One region of the Streptomyces sp. DSM 118878 genome, then DNA from elsewhere that is predicted to be linked to it. Evidence: riboswitches for the same ligand, from Rfam matches in the RefSeq annotation. Region 1 holds a riboswitch; the other holds the start of a gene.
The links. A riboswitch is a leader RNA that binds a small molecule or an ion and turns the genes downstream of it on or off. The one in region 1 is predicted to bind glycine.
Positions count from the first base shown of each region.

Region 2: it holds a riboswitch for glycine, as region 1 does, so the genes downstream of both, gcvP (aminomethyl-transferring glycine dehydrogenase) here and gcvT (glycine cleavage system aminomethyltransferase GcvT) in region 1, are expected to answer to the same signal.

Region 1 covers NZ_CP193622.1:6,042,341-6,049,846, reverse strand. Annotated here, with positions in the region: gene ACRAKF_RS26990 (ABC transporter substrate-binding protein) at 1-236, opposite strand, end outside; gene ACRAKF_RS26985 (ABC transporter permease) at 341-1,345, opposite strand; gene ACRAKF_RS26980 (enhanced serine sensitivity protein SseB C-terminal domain-containing protein) at 1,652-2,425, opposite strand; gene ACRAKF_RS26975 (enhanced serine sensitivity protein SseB) at 2,584-3,360, opposite strand; gene ACRAKF_RS26970 (AAA family ATPase) at 3,470-4,150, opposite strand; glycine riboswitch at 4,322-4,441, shown strand; glycine riboswitch at 4,442-4,554, shown strand; gene gcvT (glycine cleavage system aminomethyltransferase GcvT) at 4,590-5,714, shown strand; gene gcvH (glycine cleavage system protein GcvH) at 5,815-6,192, shown strand; gene glyA (serine hydroxymethyltransferase) at 6,216-7,478, shown strand.
Region 2 covers NZ_CP193622.1:1,793,480-1,800,985, reverse strand. Annotated here, with positions in the region: gene ACRAKF_RS07630 (FHA domain-containing protein) at 1-504, shown strand, start outside; gene ftsR (transcriptional regulator FtsR) at 547-1,287, shown strand; gene ACRAKF_RS07620 (bifunctional nuclease family protein) at 1,385-1,858, shown strand; gene ACRAKF_RS07615 (MerR family transcriptional regulator) at 2,028-2,645, shown strand; partial or broken gene ACRAKF_RS07610 (DNA polymerase IV) at 2,693-4,218, shown strand; gene ACRAKF_RS07605 (PRC-barrel domain-containing protein) at 4,137-4,514, opposite strand; glycine riboswitch at 4,666-4,764, shown strand; gene gcvP (aminomethyl-transferring glycine dehydrogenase) at 4,964-7,506, shown strand, end outside.

The DNA of each region.
Region 1 (7,506 bases):
CCGTAGTAGGCACGCTGGGGGTCGGCCGAGTCGAGGTCCTGCTTGCCGACCATCTTCAGCGTGCCCCCCGTCTTCTTCGAGGGATTGGCGACCTTGTTCAGCGCGGCGTTGTAGCCGGCACCCTTCGAGTCGTCTCCGTCACCGTCACCGCCGCCGCACGCCGTGGTGGTCACCAGCGCCGCGACCACGAGGGCCGCACCAGCGGTGAGCCGACGTTTCGAGGAAACTGTGGGCATTTTCTCGTAACCTCCGAGATTCGCGGTCCCTGGCCGTCTGCTGCCGGAGAACCATGGGGGTAGAGCCACCTGACATGCGGCAGGGGCAAGTCGGTCGAGGACTTCTAGCGCGTCCCCTTCGGGTCGAGCGCGTCACGCAGCCCGTCGCCGAAGAGGTTGAAGGCCAGGACGGTGATGAAGATCGTCACACCGGGGAAGACCATGAACATCGGGTCGTGCTCGTAGGTTTCGAGCGCGTCGCGCAGCATGCCGCCCCAGGAGGCCGTCGGCGGCTTCACACCGGCGCCGAGGAAGCTCAGGGCCGCCTCCGTGAGGATGTTGGTCGGGATCATCAGCGTCGCGTAGACGGTGATCGGCGCGACCAGATTGGGCAGCAGCTCGCGGAACAGGATGTGGCGCTTGCCGCCGCCGAGGCTGCGGGCCGCCTCGACGTACTCGCGCTCACGCAGCGAAAGGGTCTGGCCCCTGACGATGCGTCCGACGTACGGCCAGCCGAAGAAGCCGATGACCAGGACGAGGATCGCGACGCGGACGCTGGTGCCGGTCAGGCCCAGCAGGTCGTCGGGGAGCACGGAGACCAGGGAGATGATGAAGAGCAGCTGCGGGAACGAGAGCAGCACGTCCATCACGCGGCTGATCAGGGCGTCGACCCAGCCGCCGAAGTAGCCGGCGATGATCCCGAAGAGGGTGCCGAGCACCACGGCGACGATGGCCGCGAGGAACGCCACGAGGAGCGAGATCCGGGCGCCGTAGACGATGCGGCTGAAGACGTCGCGGCCCTTGTTGGGCTCGACCCCGAAGAGGAAGTCGCCGCTCACACCGCCGAGCGCGCCCTTGGGCAGGTTGGTCAGCTCATCGAGCTCGTCCTGGTGGAAGTCGTTGGGCGGGTGGCCGAGCAGGCTCACGATCAGGGGCGCGAAAACAGCGACCAGGACCAGGAGAACCACGGTGATGCCGCCCGCGAGGGCGACCTTGTCCCGCTTCAGGCGGTTCCAGGCGATCTGCTTGAGGGACCGACCCTCGACCTTCTTCACCCCTGCACCAGCTGCGGGAGCGACGTCCTCAGTCGGGTCCGCGTCCGCAGGTGTGTCATGCAATGGTGCCGTCATCGTGGCAGGGACCCCTCTCAACCGGTGGTGACCGGCCCGCACTTGCCGCTGTAGCGACGTGATCGTCCGTCGTACACAGGGGCGAAGGCCCCTGGAGCGGGAGTCTTCATCCACGTCGCGATCTGTTACCAGTCTTGAAGGTGAATGGATGCGCAACCGTGATGCTGTTCGAGGTGTTCCGTTATGCGGACGCGTGTGAACGGGGTGCGAACACGGGGCAGTTGGGTCACAAAGCGCCACGGGAGACCATAGGGCCCCTGTCACACCAGAACGGACATCGTCTCCGTTCGCGCTGTTCAGTAACGGTCAGTACTGCGCCGGGTAGCCGTAACCGCCCGCGGGCGCCGGCGCGGCCTGGGCCTCGCGGTCGTAGAACGGCCTGGTGCTGGCTCGTAGCCACATCGCCACCGGGTCGTAATCGTCGGACATCGCGACGGTCGACACGGGGAGCCCGTCGGGGACGGCGGCGATGGACTGCTGCATCATCGCGCGCACCGCGTCGATCGACGGCGGCGACGTGTCGTACACGTCGAGGCCGATGGCCAGATACGGCGCCCCGAGGGCGGGCTGCACCCAAGCGCGGCGCAGCGAGCGCACGGCGGACGTGCGGTGCGCGTTCTGCGCGAGCAGGGCGTAGAACTGAGGGATCTCGATGGCCGGCTCGGTCAGCCTGAGCGGTCCTGCGGGCAGGAGGTCCAGGCCGCAGGCGATGCGGCGCAGATCCAGCCACGGGATGCCGACGCCGCCGCCGGGCGCGTGCGGGTTGAGCCAGAGGCCGTAGAGGTCGGGGTAGAGGGTGCGGGCGACGTCGATGCCGCGCACCACCTCATGGCCACGGTTCCAGCCACTGGCGGACAGCTCCTGGGCGGAGGTCACACAGGGCGCGTAGCCGAGGCCCTCGACCTCCATGTTCCCGTACTGGGCGTCGGGCGATCCCGCCTGGCCGTGCCAGAGCAGCATCCACACCTCGTCGGCGGCGAGCGCGCGCAGCAGTGCCTCGTACGCGTCGTAACGCCCCGGCGTCACCTGGCGCAGCATCTGCTCGACCTGCCCTGTCGCGGCCGTGCCCGACGCACTCACCCGTAACCGCCCCTTCACGATGAACCTGGTGGACCCGATCGACCCCGAAGACGCCGGTGTGCCATGTGCCCCGGCGGGGTCATGCAACCAGCTTAAGCGTCGATCCCTGCGCGGACTTGACGTACGCGGCCACGGGCCCGGCGCGTACTGATATGCGTTCAGCCCTGGAGGTGGAAGGGCCGCACCTTGGCGCGCAGCCAGTCGCCCACCGGGTCCTGCGCCACGTCGAGCAGGACGAGGTTCACCGGCCAGGCCACCGGGACCTGCCCGAGGGCGCGGCCGAGGGCCTCCATCGGCAGTTCGCGGGCGTTGCCCTCAAAGGTGGTCAGCTCGACGCCGACGAAGAGGGTGGGCTCGTCGGTCTCGATGGCCGCCAGGCAGCGGCGGGCGGTGAGCACGACCCCCGTCGCCTCGAACTCCCGCGCGGCGGCGGCCAGGAAGTCCACCGGGTCCTGCTGCCAGTCCGGCTCGTACAGACGGACCCGGCCGCCGGTGGTGGGCCCGTCCAGCGGGGTGCGCCCCGTCCGGCAGAGCTCGGCCACGGCCGGGGGCGGCAGGGGGGCGCCGACGGTGCCGTCCGGGTTCAGCGCGATGCCGAGCTGCGGCGGCAGGCCGCGGGCGAACTCCACCGCGGGCGCCACCGTGCACCCCATGCGGTCGACCGCGTCGCCCAGGGCCTGGCGGAACTGCTGCTCGGAGGTGAAGACGGGGACGTACGCCTGGCCCTCGATCTCCAGGGTCGGCAGGTCGAGGGTGCCGCTGTCGGGGCCGCCGCCGTTCGGCAGCGGGATCCACACCTGGCTGCGGCCGAGCACCTCGATGATGCGGCCACCGGCCGACGCCGGGGCGCCGAGGGAGGCCGCGAGGACCTCCTCCAGTTCGTTGCCCGGCCATCCGACGTACGGGTGTGCCTGTGCCTGCCCCGGAAAATCCATCAGTCCAACCCCTGCTCGCGACCGCTCTGCCTGCGGCTCGACCCTAACGCCGCCGGGCGCCGCCGTGGTCCTCGGAGCCTGTGTCGTGGCCGGGCTATGACACAAGCTCTCAGCGGTCGAAGGCGATCCCCCGCAGCACCCGCGCCGCCGCGCGGTCCATGAGCACCGCGGAGCCGCAGCCGCGCGGCAGCTCGCCCCGCTCGGCGTCGCCGACCAGGCGGCCGATCGTCCTGCGGTGCCGCGCGAACGCGTACCGCGAGACGCCGCGCCCCCGCTCGCGCTGGCCCTCCAGCGCGGTGTCCGCGGGCACGTCGAGGAGGAGCAGGTGCAGCGTCCTGCCGCGCCGCGCCGCCTCGCGGGCCAGCCAGCGGCGCACCCAGGTCTGGGTGCCGCAGTCGTGCACGACGACGCTCACCCCCGAGCGCAGGGTGCGGCGCAGTCCCGCGTAGTGCGCGAGGCGGACGAGGGGGCGGTACACCGCGTACGGGAGGTGACGCGGCATGCGCGCCGCCCAGCGGTCGCGGGTGTCCTGGGAGTCGACACGCGGACCCGTGACGGCCTGCCGCATCAGCGTCGACTTTCCGCCACCGGGCAGCCCGGAGACGACGACCAGGTCGCCCTCGTCGAAGGTGAGGCGGTGCGGGCTGTGTCCCGCCCGCTGCCGCAGGTCCCGGACGACGGCCACCGGAAGCAGCGGTACGCAGCTCTCCCGGGGCGGGGCGGCGGCCTGCCCCGGCAGCGCCACCCCCGTGGTCGTGGCATAGCCACTGGTCCTGCTGCGCACCGTGATCGGCCTCCCCGTAGCTGTCACGTACTGCTTTCCCCGGCAAGTGTAAAGAGAAGGTAATGCGGCACAAGGGTGCCCAGGTCCGAGGTGCCCCAAAAGGGGGCGTCCAGGGCCACGGGTCCCCCTCCCGGGAGTCGCGTGCAATGATGTGCCCGCAACTCCATACCGGCCGTTTGAATCCGCGCGGGAGAGTTCCCAGCAGCCGTCGTACGACGTTGTGCGTATGACGTTCTGGGGCGCCGAAGGAGCAAGTCCCTCCCTTGAATCTCTCAGGCCCCGTACCGCGCGGGCGAGGCACATCTGAAAAGCGGACCGTTTCCACGGTCCCACCCAAGGTGCAAGCCGGACGTCCCGAAGCCGGGACGCTCGCGGCGAACCTCTCAGGTTCCGATGACAGATGGGGAGGATCGACCTCGCCCGTCATGCCCTGGGAGTTCCCTTCATGAGCACTGCCCCCCGCCTCACCGCCCTCGACGCCGTGCATCGCGCGCTCGGCGCGACCATGACCGACTTCGCGGGCTGGGACATGCCGCTGCGGTACGCCAGCGAGCGCGACGAGCACAACGCCGTACGCACCAAGGCCGGCCTCTTCGACCTCTCCCACATGGGCGAGATCACGGTCACGGGACCCGAGGCCGTCGACTTCCTGAACTTCGCGCTGGTCGGCAACATCGGCTCCGTCGGTCTCGGCCGCGCCCGCTACACGATGATCGTCGCCGAGGACGGCGGCATCCTGGACGACCTGATCGTCTACCGCCTCGGCGAGACCGAGTACATGGTCGTCGCCAACGCCTCCAACGCGGGGACCGTCCTGGCCGAGCTGACCGGCCGGGCGGCCGGATTCGACGCCGAGGTCCGCGACGACCACGACGCGTACGCGCTGCTCGCCGTCCAGGGCCCCGAGTCCCCCGGCATCCTGAAGTCCCTGACCGACGCCGACCTCGACGGCCTGAAGTACTACGCGGGCCTGCCCGGCACCGTCGCGGGCGTCCCCGCGCTGATCGCCCGTACGGGTTACACCGGCGAGGACGGCTTCGAGCTCTTCGTCGCCCCCGGTGACGCGGAGAAGCTGTGGGGCGCGCTGATGGAGGCGGGCACGCCGGTCGGCATGGTCCCGGCCGGCCTCTCCTGCCGCGACACCCTGCGCCTCGAAGCGGGCATGCCGCTGTACGGGCACGAGCTGACCGCCGGGCTCACGCCGTTCGACGCCGGTCTCGGCCGGGTCGTGAAGTTCGAGAAGACCTCGCAGTCGGAGAACTTCCTGGGCCGCGCCGCCCTCGCGGCCGCCGCCGAGCGCGCCGAGACCGCCCCGCCGCGCAAGCTGGTCGGTCTGGTCGCCGAGGGCCGCCGGGTGCCGCGCGCGGGCTTCCCCGTGGTCGCCGACGGCAAGGTCATCGGCGAGGTCACCTCCGGCGCCCCGTCGCCGACGCTGGGCAAGCCGATCGCCATGGCGTACGTCGACGCCGGGCACGCCGCCCCCGGGACGCGGGGCGTGGGCGTGGACATCCGCGGCACCCACGAGCCGTACGAGGTCGTGGCTCTGCCGTTCTACAAGCGCCAGAAGTGACACTCGGTGCGCGGGGCCACGGCACCGTAGCGCCGTGAGTGACCCCACGCACACCGTCCCCGTTCCGCAGCACCCATCCGCGTACAGGAGAATTCAGGACATGAGCAACCCCCAGCAGCTGCGTTACAGCAAGGAGCACGAGTGGCTGTCGGCCGCCGAGGAGGGCGTGTCGACCATCGGCATCACGGAGCACGCGGCCAACGCGCTCGGTGACGTCGTCTTCGTGCAGCTTCCGGAGGTCGGTGACACGGTGACCGCGGGCGAGACCTGCGGCGAGCTGGAGTCGACCAAGTCGGTCAGCGACCTCTACTCCCCGGTCAACGGCGAGGTCGTCGCCGCCAACCAGGACGTCGTCGACGACCCCTCGCTGGTCAATTCCGCTCCCTTCGAGGGCGGATGGCTGTTCAAGGTGCGCATCACGGACGAGCCGGACGATCTGCTCTCCGCCGATGAGTACACCGCCTTCGCCGCCGGCTGACCATTACCGATAGGGACCGTGTGATGTCGCTTCTGAACACCCCTCTCCACGAGCTGGACCCGGACGTCGCCGCCGCCGTCGACGCCGAGCTCCACCGCCAGCAGTCGACCCTGGAAATGATCGCCTCGGAGAACTTCGCTCCGGTCGCCGTCATGGAGGCCCAGGGCACCGTCCTCACGAACAAGTACGCCGAGGGCTACCCGGGCCGCCGCTACTACGGCGGCTGCGAGCACGTCGACGTCGCCGAGCAGATCGCGATCGACCGGATCAAGGACCTGTTCGGCGCCGAGTACGCCAACGTCCAGCCGCACTCCGGCGCCTCCGCGAACCAGGCCGCCCTCTTCGCCATCGCCAAGCCCGGCGACACGATCCTCGGCCTGGACCTGGCGCACGGCGGCCACCTCACCCACGGCATGCGCCTGAACTTCTCCGGCAAGCAGTTCAACGTGGTCCCGTACCACGTCGACGAGGCCGGCCTGGTCGACATGGCCGAGGTCGAGCGCCTGGCCAAGGAGAACAGCCCCAAGGTGATCATCGCGGGCTGGTCCGCCTACCCGCGTCAGCTGGACTTCGCCGAGTTCCGCCGGATCGCCGACGAGGTCGGCGCGTACCTGTGGGTCGACATGGCGCACTTCGCCGGTCTCGTCGCCGCCGGTCTGCACCCGAACCCGGTGCCCTACGCGGACGTGGTCACCTCCACCACGCACAAGACGCTGGGCGGCCCGCGCGGCGGCGTCATCCTGGCCCGCAGCAAGGAGTTCGCGAAGAAGCTGAACTCCGCGGTCTTCCCCGGCTTCCAGGGCGGCCCCCTGGAGCACGTGATCGCGGCCAAGGCCGTCTCCTTCAAGATCGCGGCCTCCGAGGAGTTCAAGGAGCGCCAGCAGCGCACCCTGGACGGCGCCCGCGCCCTGGCCGAGCGCCTGGTGCGGCCGGACGTCACCGAGCACGGCGTCTCCGTCCTGTCCGGCGGCACGGACGTGCACCTGGTCCTGGTGGACCTGCGCCACTCCGAGCTCGACGGCCAGCAGGCCGAGGACCGCCTCCACGAGGTCGGCATCACGGTCAACCGCAACGCGGTCCCGAACGACCCGCGCCCCCCGATGGTCACCTCGGGCCTGCGGATCGGTACGCCCGCGCTCGCCACCCGCGGCTTCCAGGACGACGACTTCCGCGAGGTCGCCGACATCATCGCCGAGGCCCTCAAGCCGGACTTCGACGCCGACTCCCTCAAGGCCCGCGTGACCGCTCTGGCCGACAAGCACCCGCTTTACCCCGGCCTGAAGTAGTTTCGTACCGCTATTTTGTACGCTTTAG
Region 2 (7,506 bases), 4.2 Mb from region 1:
GCCGAGGCGAGCCGGTTCTGTTCCAACTGCGGTGCGCCGCTGCGGGCCGGGGCCACGCCGGAGCGTGCGTCCGAGACGACGTCCACGATCTCCATCTCGGGCCTCGAGGCCTACGACGCGGAGGCGACGGGTACGACTCCGTCTCCCGCGCTCTCCCCGGAGGCGCAGGCCGCTGTCGACGCGTTGCCGCTGGGCTCGGCGCTCCTCGTCGTGCGCCGCGGGCCGAACTCGGGCAGCCGTTTCCTGCTCGACGGAGAGCTGACCACGGCGGGTCGTCACCCGCAGAGCGACATCTTCCTGGACGACGTGACGGTGTCGCGGCGCCATGTGGAGTTCCGTCGTCTCCAGGATGGTTCCTTCACCGTCGCCGACGTGGGCAGCCTCAACGGCACGTATGTCAACCGGGAGCGCATCGACTCGGTCGCGCTGTCGAACGGCGACGAGGTGCAGATCGGCAAGTACCGGCTGGTGTTCTACGCGAGTCAGCGGAGCGTCGGCATCTGATCAGCCCCCGGACCGGGTCCGGGGATCCCCCATGGAAGGTCCATGCTGCAAACACCGAGGGGCGGTGCCGACACCGGCACCGCCGCGGACCATCGGCTGATGAGCATCGGTGCCGTGCTGAACACGCTGCGTGACGAGTTCCCCGAGGTCACGATCTCCAAGATCCGCTTCCTGGAGTCCGAGGGGCTCATCGAGCCGCAGCGCACCCCTTCCGGCTACCGGAAGTTCAGCCCGGAGGATGTCGAGCGTCTCGGCCACGTCCTGCGGATACAGCGGGACCACTATCTGCCGCTCAAGGTCATCCGTGAGTATCTCGACGCGCTGGAGCGCGGCGAGCGGGCTCCTCTGCCGTCCCTGGGGCGTCAGCGGGGCCCGGGTGACGCCGAGAGCCAGGAAGAGCTCGAAGGCCCCACGGCGGCCCGGGTGGGCCGTGACGAACTGCTCGCCCTCGCCGAGATCGACGAGAAGCAGCTCGAGGAGTGGGAGACGTACGGACTGGTCGCGCAACTGCCGGACGGCGGATACGAGGCGGAGGCGGTCACGGTGGCCTCGCTCGTCGTCGAGCTCGGGAGGTTCGGTATCGAGCCACGGCATCTGCGCGCCATGAAGTCCGCCGCCGAGCGGGAGGCCGGCCTCGTCGACCAGGTCGTCGCACCGCTGCGGCGCCACCGCAACCCGCAGACCAGGGCACATGCCGAGGCCCGCACCAAGGAGCTCGCGGGCCTGACGGGAAAGCTGCACTCGGCCCTCGTGCAGACCGCCCTCGGGATCAGACTTCCGTGACCGGCCGGGCGTCCTCGGACGCCCGGATGGCCGCCCGCGCCGTACTCGGCGGGTGCCCGACTACCCAAACCTGCCGACCACGTCCTAGGGTTGCTGTGTGAACGAGCTCGACGTCGTAGGTGTCCGGGTCGAAATGCCCTCCAACCAGCCGATCGTGCTCCTGCGTGAAGTGGGAGGCGACCGGTACCTTCCCATCTGGATCGGACCAGGTGAGGCGACCGCCATCGCCTTCGCACAGCAGGGCATGGCACCCGCACGGCCGCTGACCCACGACCTTTTCAAGGACGTGCTGGAAGCGGTGGGCCAGGAGCTCTCCGAAGTGCGCATCACCGACCTGCGAGAAGGGGTCTTCTACGCCGAGCTGGTCTTCGCCAGTGGCGTGGAGGTGAGCGCGAGGCCGTCCGACGCCATAGCGCTGGCGCTGCGCACCGGTACGCCGATCTACGGCAGCGACGGGGTCCTCGACGACGCCGGAATCGCGATCCCGGACGAGCAGGAGGACGAGGTGGAGAAGTTCCGCGAGTTCCTCGACCAGATCTCCCCCGAGGACTTCGGCACCAACAGCCAGTGAGCCGCTTCCGGCGGCCGGCTCCGGGCCATTCGGCCAGCCTTTCCCCGCGGAGGGGTACGCGAAACCACTCTCAGGGTGATTATCACTCGGCGTGGCGAGTGTGGCGATCGTTGACGAGCCCCTGGTGACTGCCTACCGTCGAGAAGGCAGGTCAAGGACGGAGGTCGGCGTGAGAAGCAGCGGCGACGGTACGGCGGTGGGTGGCCCGTACCCGTTTCACGGCAGCGCGGCCGATCACTCTCCGAAACGACCGATGGCGGTCCAGGGGAGCGGGGAAGCCACGTCGGAGAATTCCGAGCAGATCGGGTATCGGGGGCCGACGGCCTGCGCGGCCGCGGGCATCACGTACCGCCAGTTGGACTACTGGGCCCGGACGGGCCTGGTCGAGCCCAGTGTGCGGGCTGCGGGCGGCTCCGGGATCCAGCGGCTCTACAGCTTCCGGGACGTCGTCGTCCTGAAGATCGTCAAGCGGCTGCTCGACACCGGGGTGTCCCTGCAGAACATCCGGACGACGGTGCAGCACCTGCGGCAGGGCGGATACCGCGATCTGGAGCGGATGACGCTGATGAGTGACGGCGCCACGGTCTATGAATGCACGTCGCCCGGTGAGGTCCACGAGCTGCTCCAGGGCGGGCAGGGCGTCTTCGGGATCGCCGTGGGCGTGGTGTGGCGCGACGTCGAGGCCGCACTGTCCCAGCTGCACGGAGAGCGCGTGGACACCGGCGAGACACTCATCGGCCACAACCCCGCCGACGAGCTCGCCAGGCGGCGCAACAAGGCCGTCTGAGGCGGGCGGACGGGGCGTTGTCAGTGGCGTAGGGCAGCATCGACGTCGTGAGAAGCGCGCCGACGATCCTGCATCTGGACATGGATGCCTTCTACGCGTCCGCGGAACAGGCCGCGAAGCCCAGTCTGCGCGGAAAGGCCGTGGTGGTGGGCGGTCTCGGTCCGCGAGGCGTGGTGGCCACGGCGTCCTACGAGGCGCGGCTCTTCGGTGTGCACTCCGCGATGCCCATGGGCCAGGCGCGCAGACTCGCGCCGAACGCGGCCTATCTCGTGCCCCGCTTCGGTCTCTACCGCGAGATCAGCGAGCAGGTGATGGGGCTGCTGCGGGAGCTGTCGCCCCTGGTGGAGCCGCTCAGCCTGGACGAGGCCTTCGTGGACCTGGAGGCGGGCGGCGTCGCGGACGACGCGGTGTCGGCGAGGGCCGTGGGGGAGCGGCTGCGGGCGGACATCAAGGCGGTCACCGGGCTGACGGGGTCGGTGGGGCTCGCCGTCTGCAAGATGCTGGCGAAGATCGCCTCGGAGGAGGCCAAGCCGGACGGGCTCGTGCTGATCGCGCCGGGCACGGAGCGGGCGCTGCTCGCGCCGATGTCGGTGCGGACGCTGCCCGGGGTGGGGCCTGCCACGGGTGACCATCTGCGGCGGGCCGGGATCACCACGGTCGAGGAGATCGCGGAGGCCGGGGAGGACGAGCTCGTCCGGCTGCTCGGGAAGGCGCACGGGGTCTCGCTGTACGCGATGGCGCTGGCGCACGACGAGCGGCCCGTGGTGGCCGAGCGGGACACCAAGTCGGTGAGCGTCGAGGACACGTACGACGTGGACATCCACGACCGGGTGCGGGTCAGGACGGAGGTCGCGCGGCTCGCCGACCGGTGCGTGCAGCGGCTGCGGGCCGCGGGGCACTCCGGAAGGACCATCGTGCTGAAGGTGCGGCGCTTCGACTTCTCGACCCTGACGCGGTCCGAGACGCTGCGCGGGCCCACGGACGACCCCGCGGTGGTCAGGGAGGCCGCGGCGCGGCTCCTGGAGTCCGTGGACACCACGGGAGGCGTGCGGCTGCTCGGCGTGGGCGTCACGGGGCTCGCCGACTACACACAGGAGGACCTCTTCGCACAGGCCGCGGAGGCCGCGCAGGCCGCAGAGGCTGTCGCGGAGCCCGCGGACGAGGTGCCGGAGCCGGTGCGGGGCGAGGCCGTCCTCGGCCCGGAGACGGAGCCCGCCGAGGCGCCTGAGCCGCCGGTGGAGCGCCGCTGGGCGGCCGGTCACGATGTGCGGCACGCCGAGTACGGACACGGCTGGGTGCAGGGCAGCGGCCTCGGCCGGGTGACGGTGCGCTTCGAGACGCCGCAGTCGGAGCCGGGCCGCGTGCGCACGTTCAGGACGGACGACCCGAAACTGGAGCCGGCGGAGCCGCTGCCGCTGGTGGACGGGGGGCCGCCGCTGGACCGGGGGTGACGGCCGAAGGCCGGCCGGCGGACTCGTCGCGAGGGGCGGGTCAGGCCGGGTCCTGGTCTGCCACGTGGCCGAAATCGAGGTCCGCAGGGGGAGCGAGCGGAGCTGTCGTGTCCAGACCGTAGTGGTGGTAGAGCTGGACCTCCTGCGCCGGGGAGAGGTGGCGGCCGACGCCGAAGTCGGGGGCGTCCTTGATCAGGGCGCGGTCGAAGGGGATGCGGAGGGTGCCGTCGCCGACGAGTTCGCTCGGCTCCAGCGGGACGAAGGCGTCGCGGCTGAACAGGCCCGTGCGTATCGCCGCCCACTCCGGGGCGCCGGTGGCGTCGTCGAGGTAGATCTCGTCGATCGTGCCGATTTTCGCCCCGTTCCGGTCGAACGCCTTGCGGCCGATCAGGTTGCGCGGATCGATGTCGGTTCGCACGGGCCCTCCAGCTGGTCGCGGGGTGACGGACACCGGGATATGGGGACAACTCATCATTGTTCGTTCGTACTCACTACGAAAGAGCACTTCGAGGCAGGCGGCCACTCGAGGGATCGGCCATGGTCCTCGCTGGTAGGCTGGCGACGGCTGCTGATCCCGTGCGGGAGAGCTCTCCGGACCGCGGGTCCGGAGGCGCCGAAGGAGCAAATCCTCCCCGGAATCTCTCAGGCACCCGTACCGCACGGACGAGGTCACTCTGGAAAGCAGGGCGGGCGTCGGGCGGGCACGCCCGGAATCCTCCCTCACCGACGGTGAAAGCCGGTCGGCGTCCTCGCAGGTCGAGGGTGTCGCCGGTGAAGCTCTCAGGTTGAGATGACAGAGGGGGAGGCCGTCCGGGTACCCGCGCCGAGGTACCCCTCGTAGGTCGTGCAGACCAGGAGGCCTCCGCAATGACTGCCACCCATATCCCGCTCGCCGCACTGGAGCAGGGCATCCCCTTCGAGCAGCGGCACATAGGGCCCGACGCCGCGGCCCAGGCCAAGATGCTCGCCCAGGTCGGGTACGGCTCGCTGGACGACCTCACGGCCGCCGCGGTGCCGGATGTGATCAAGAACGCCGAGGCGCTCGACCTGCCCGGCGCCCGCAGCGAGGCCGAGGTCCTCGCCGAACTGCGTTCGCTCGCCGACCGCAACCAGGTCCTGGACTCCATGATCGGCCTCGGGTACTACGGGACGTTCACGCCGCCGGTGATCCTGCGGAACGTGATGGAGAACCCCGCCTGGTACACCGCCTACACGCCGTACCAGCCCGAGATCTCGCAGGGGCGCCTGGAGGCGCTGCTGAACTTCCAGACCATGGTCGCCGAGCTGACCGGTCTGCCCACCTCCGGCGCCTCCCTGCTCGACGAGGGCACCGCCGCCGCCGAGGCCATGGCCCTCTCGCGGCGCATGGGCAAGGTCAAGAACGGCGTGTACGTGGTCGACGCGGACGCGCTGCCGCAGACCATCGCCGTCATCGAGACGCGCGCCGAGCCGGCCGGCGTCGAGATCGTCGTCGCCGACCTGAGCGACGGCATCCCGGCCGAGGTCGCCGAGCGCGGCATCGTCGGTCTGCTGGTGCAGTACCCGGGCGCCTCCGGTGCCGTCCGCGACATCAAGCCGCTGATCGACCGGGCGCACGAGCTCGGCGCGGTCGTCACCGTCGCCGCCGACCTGCTCGCCCTGACGCTGCTCACCTCGCCCGGCGAGCTGGGCGCCGACATCGCCGTCGGCACGACCCAGCGCTTCGGCGTCCCCATGGGGTTCGGCGGGCCGCACGCCGGTTACATGGCGGTGCGCGAGAACTTCGCGCGCAGCCTGCCGGGGCGTCTGGTGGGCGTCTCGGTCGACGCCGACGGCAACAAGGCCTACCGGCTCGCGCTCCAGACCCGTGAGCAGCACATCCGCCGCGAGAAGGCCACCAGCAACATCTGTACCGCCCAGGTGCTGCTCGCCGTCATGGCCGGGATGTACGCCGTGTACCACGGGCCCGAGGGCCTGAAGTCCATCGCGCGCCGCACCCACCGGTATGCCACGCTGCTCGCCGCCGGGCTCACCGGCGGCGGTTACGAGGTCGTCCACGGCGCCTACTTCGACACGATCACGGTGCGGGCGCCCGGCAAGGCCGCGGAACTGGTCGCCGCCGTCCGCGAGGCCGGCGCCAACATCCACCTCGTCGACGCCGACCACGTCTCCCTGTCCTGCGACGAGACGACCACGCGCCGGCAGCTCAGCGCGGTGTGGGGCGCCTTCGGCGTCGACGCCGACGTGGACGCGCTCGACGCCACCGCCGCCGACACGCTGCCCGAGGGCCTGCTGCGCACCGATGACTACCTCGCGCACCCGGTCTTCCACCAGTACCGCTCCGAGACCTCGATGCTGCGCTACCTGCGCAGGCTCGCCGACCGCGACTACGCGCTCGACCGGGGCATGATCCCGCTGGGCTCCTGCACCATGAAGCTCAACGCGACCACCGAGATGGAGCCGGTCACCTGGCCCGAGTTCGGGCAGCTGCACCCCTTCGCGCCCGCCGAGCAGGCGCAGGGCTATCTCACCCTCATCCGTGAGCTGGAGGAGCGGCTCGCCGAGGTCACCGGGTACGACAAGGTCTCCCTCCAGCCCAACGCCGGATCGCAGGGCGAGCTGGCCGGACTGCTCGCCGTACGCGGGTACCACCGGGCCAACGGCGACGAGCAGCGCACCGTCTGCCTCATCCCCTCCTCCGCGCACGGGACGAACGCGGCGAGCGCCGTCATGGCGGGCATGAAGGTCGTGGTCGTCAAGACCGCCGACGACGGCGAGGTCGACGTCGAGGACCTGCGGGCCAAGATCGAGAAGCACCGCGACGAGCTGGCCGTGCTGATGATCACCTACCCCTCGACGCACGGCGTCTTCGAGGAGCACGTCGCCGACATCTGCGCGGAGGTGCACGAGGCCGGCGGCCAGGTGTACGTGGACGGGGCCAACCTCAACGCGCTGGTGGGTCTCGCCAAGCCGGGCCACTTCGGCGGCGACGTCTCGCACCTGAACCTGCACAAGACCTTCTGCATCCCGCACGGCGGCGGCGGCCCCGGCGTCGGCCCGGTCGGCGTCCGCGAGCACCTCGCGCCCTACCTCCCGAACCACCCGCTGCAGCCCGCCGCCGGTCCCGAGACCGGCGTGGGACCGATCTCCGCGGCGCCGTGGGGTTCCGCCGGAATCCTGCCGATCTCCTGGTCGTACGTGCGCCTCATGGGCGGCGAGGGCCTCAAGCGCGCCTCCCAGGTCGCGGTGCTCTCCGCCAACTACATCGCCAAGCGCCTGGAGCCGCACTACCCCGTGCTCTACACCGGCCCCGCCGGTCTCGTCGCACACGAGTGCATCGTCGACCTGCGGCCGCTCAGCAAGGCGACCGGCGTCAGCGTCGACGACATCGCCAAGCGGCTCATCGACTACGGCTTCCACGCGCCGACCAT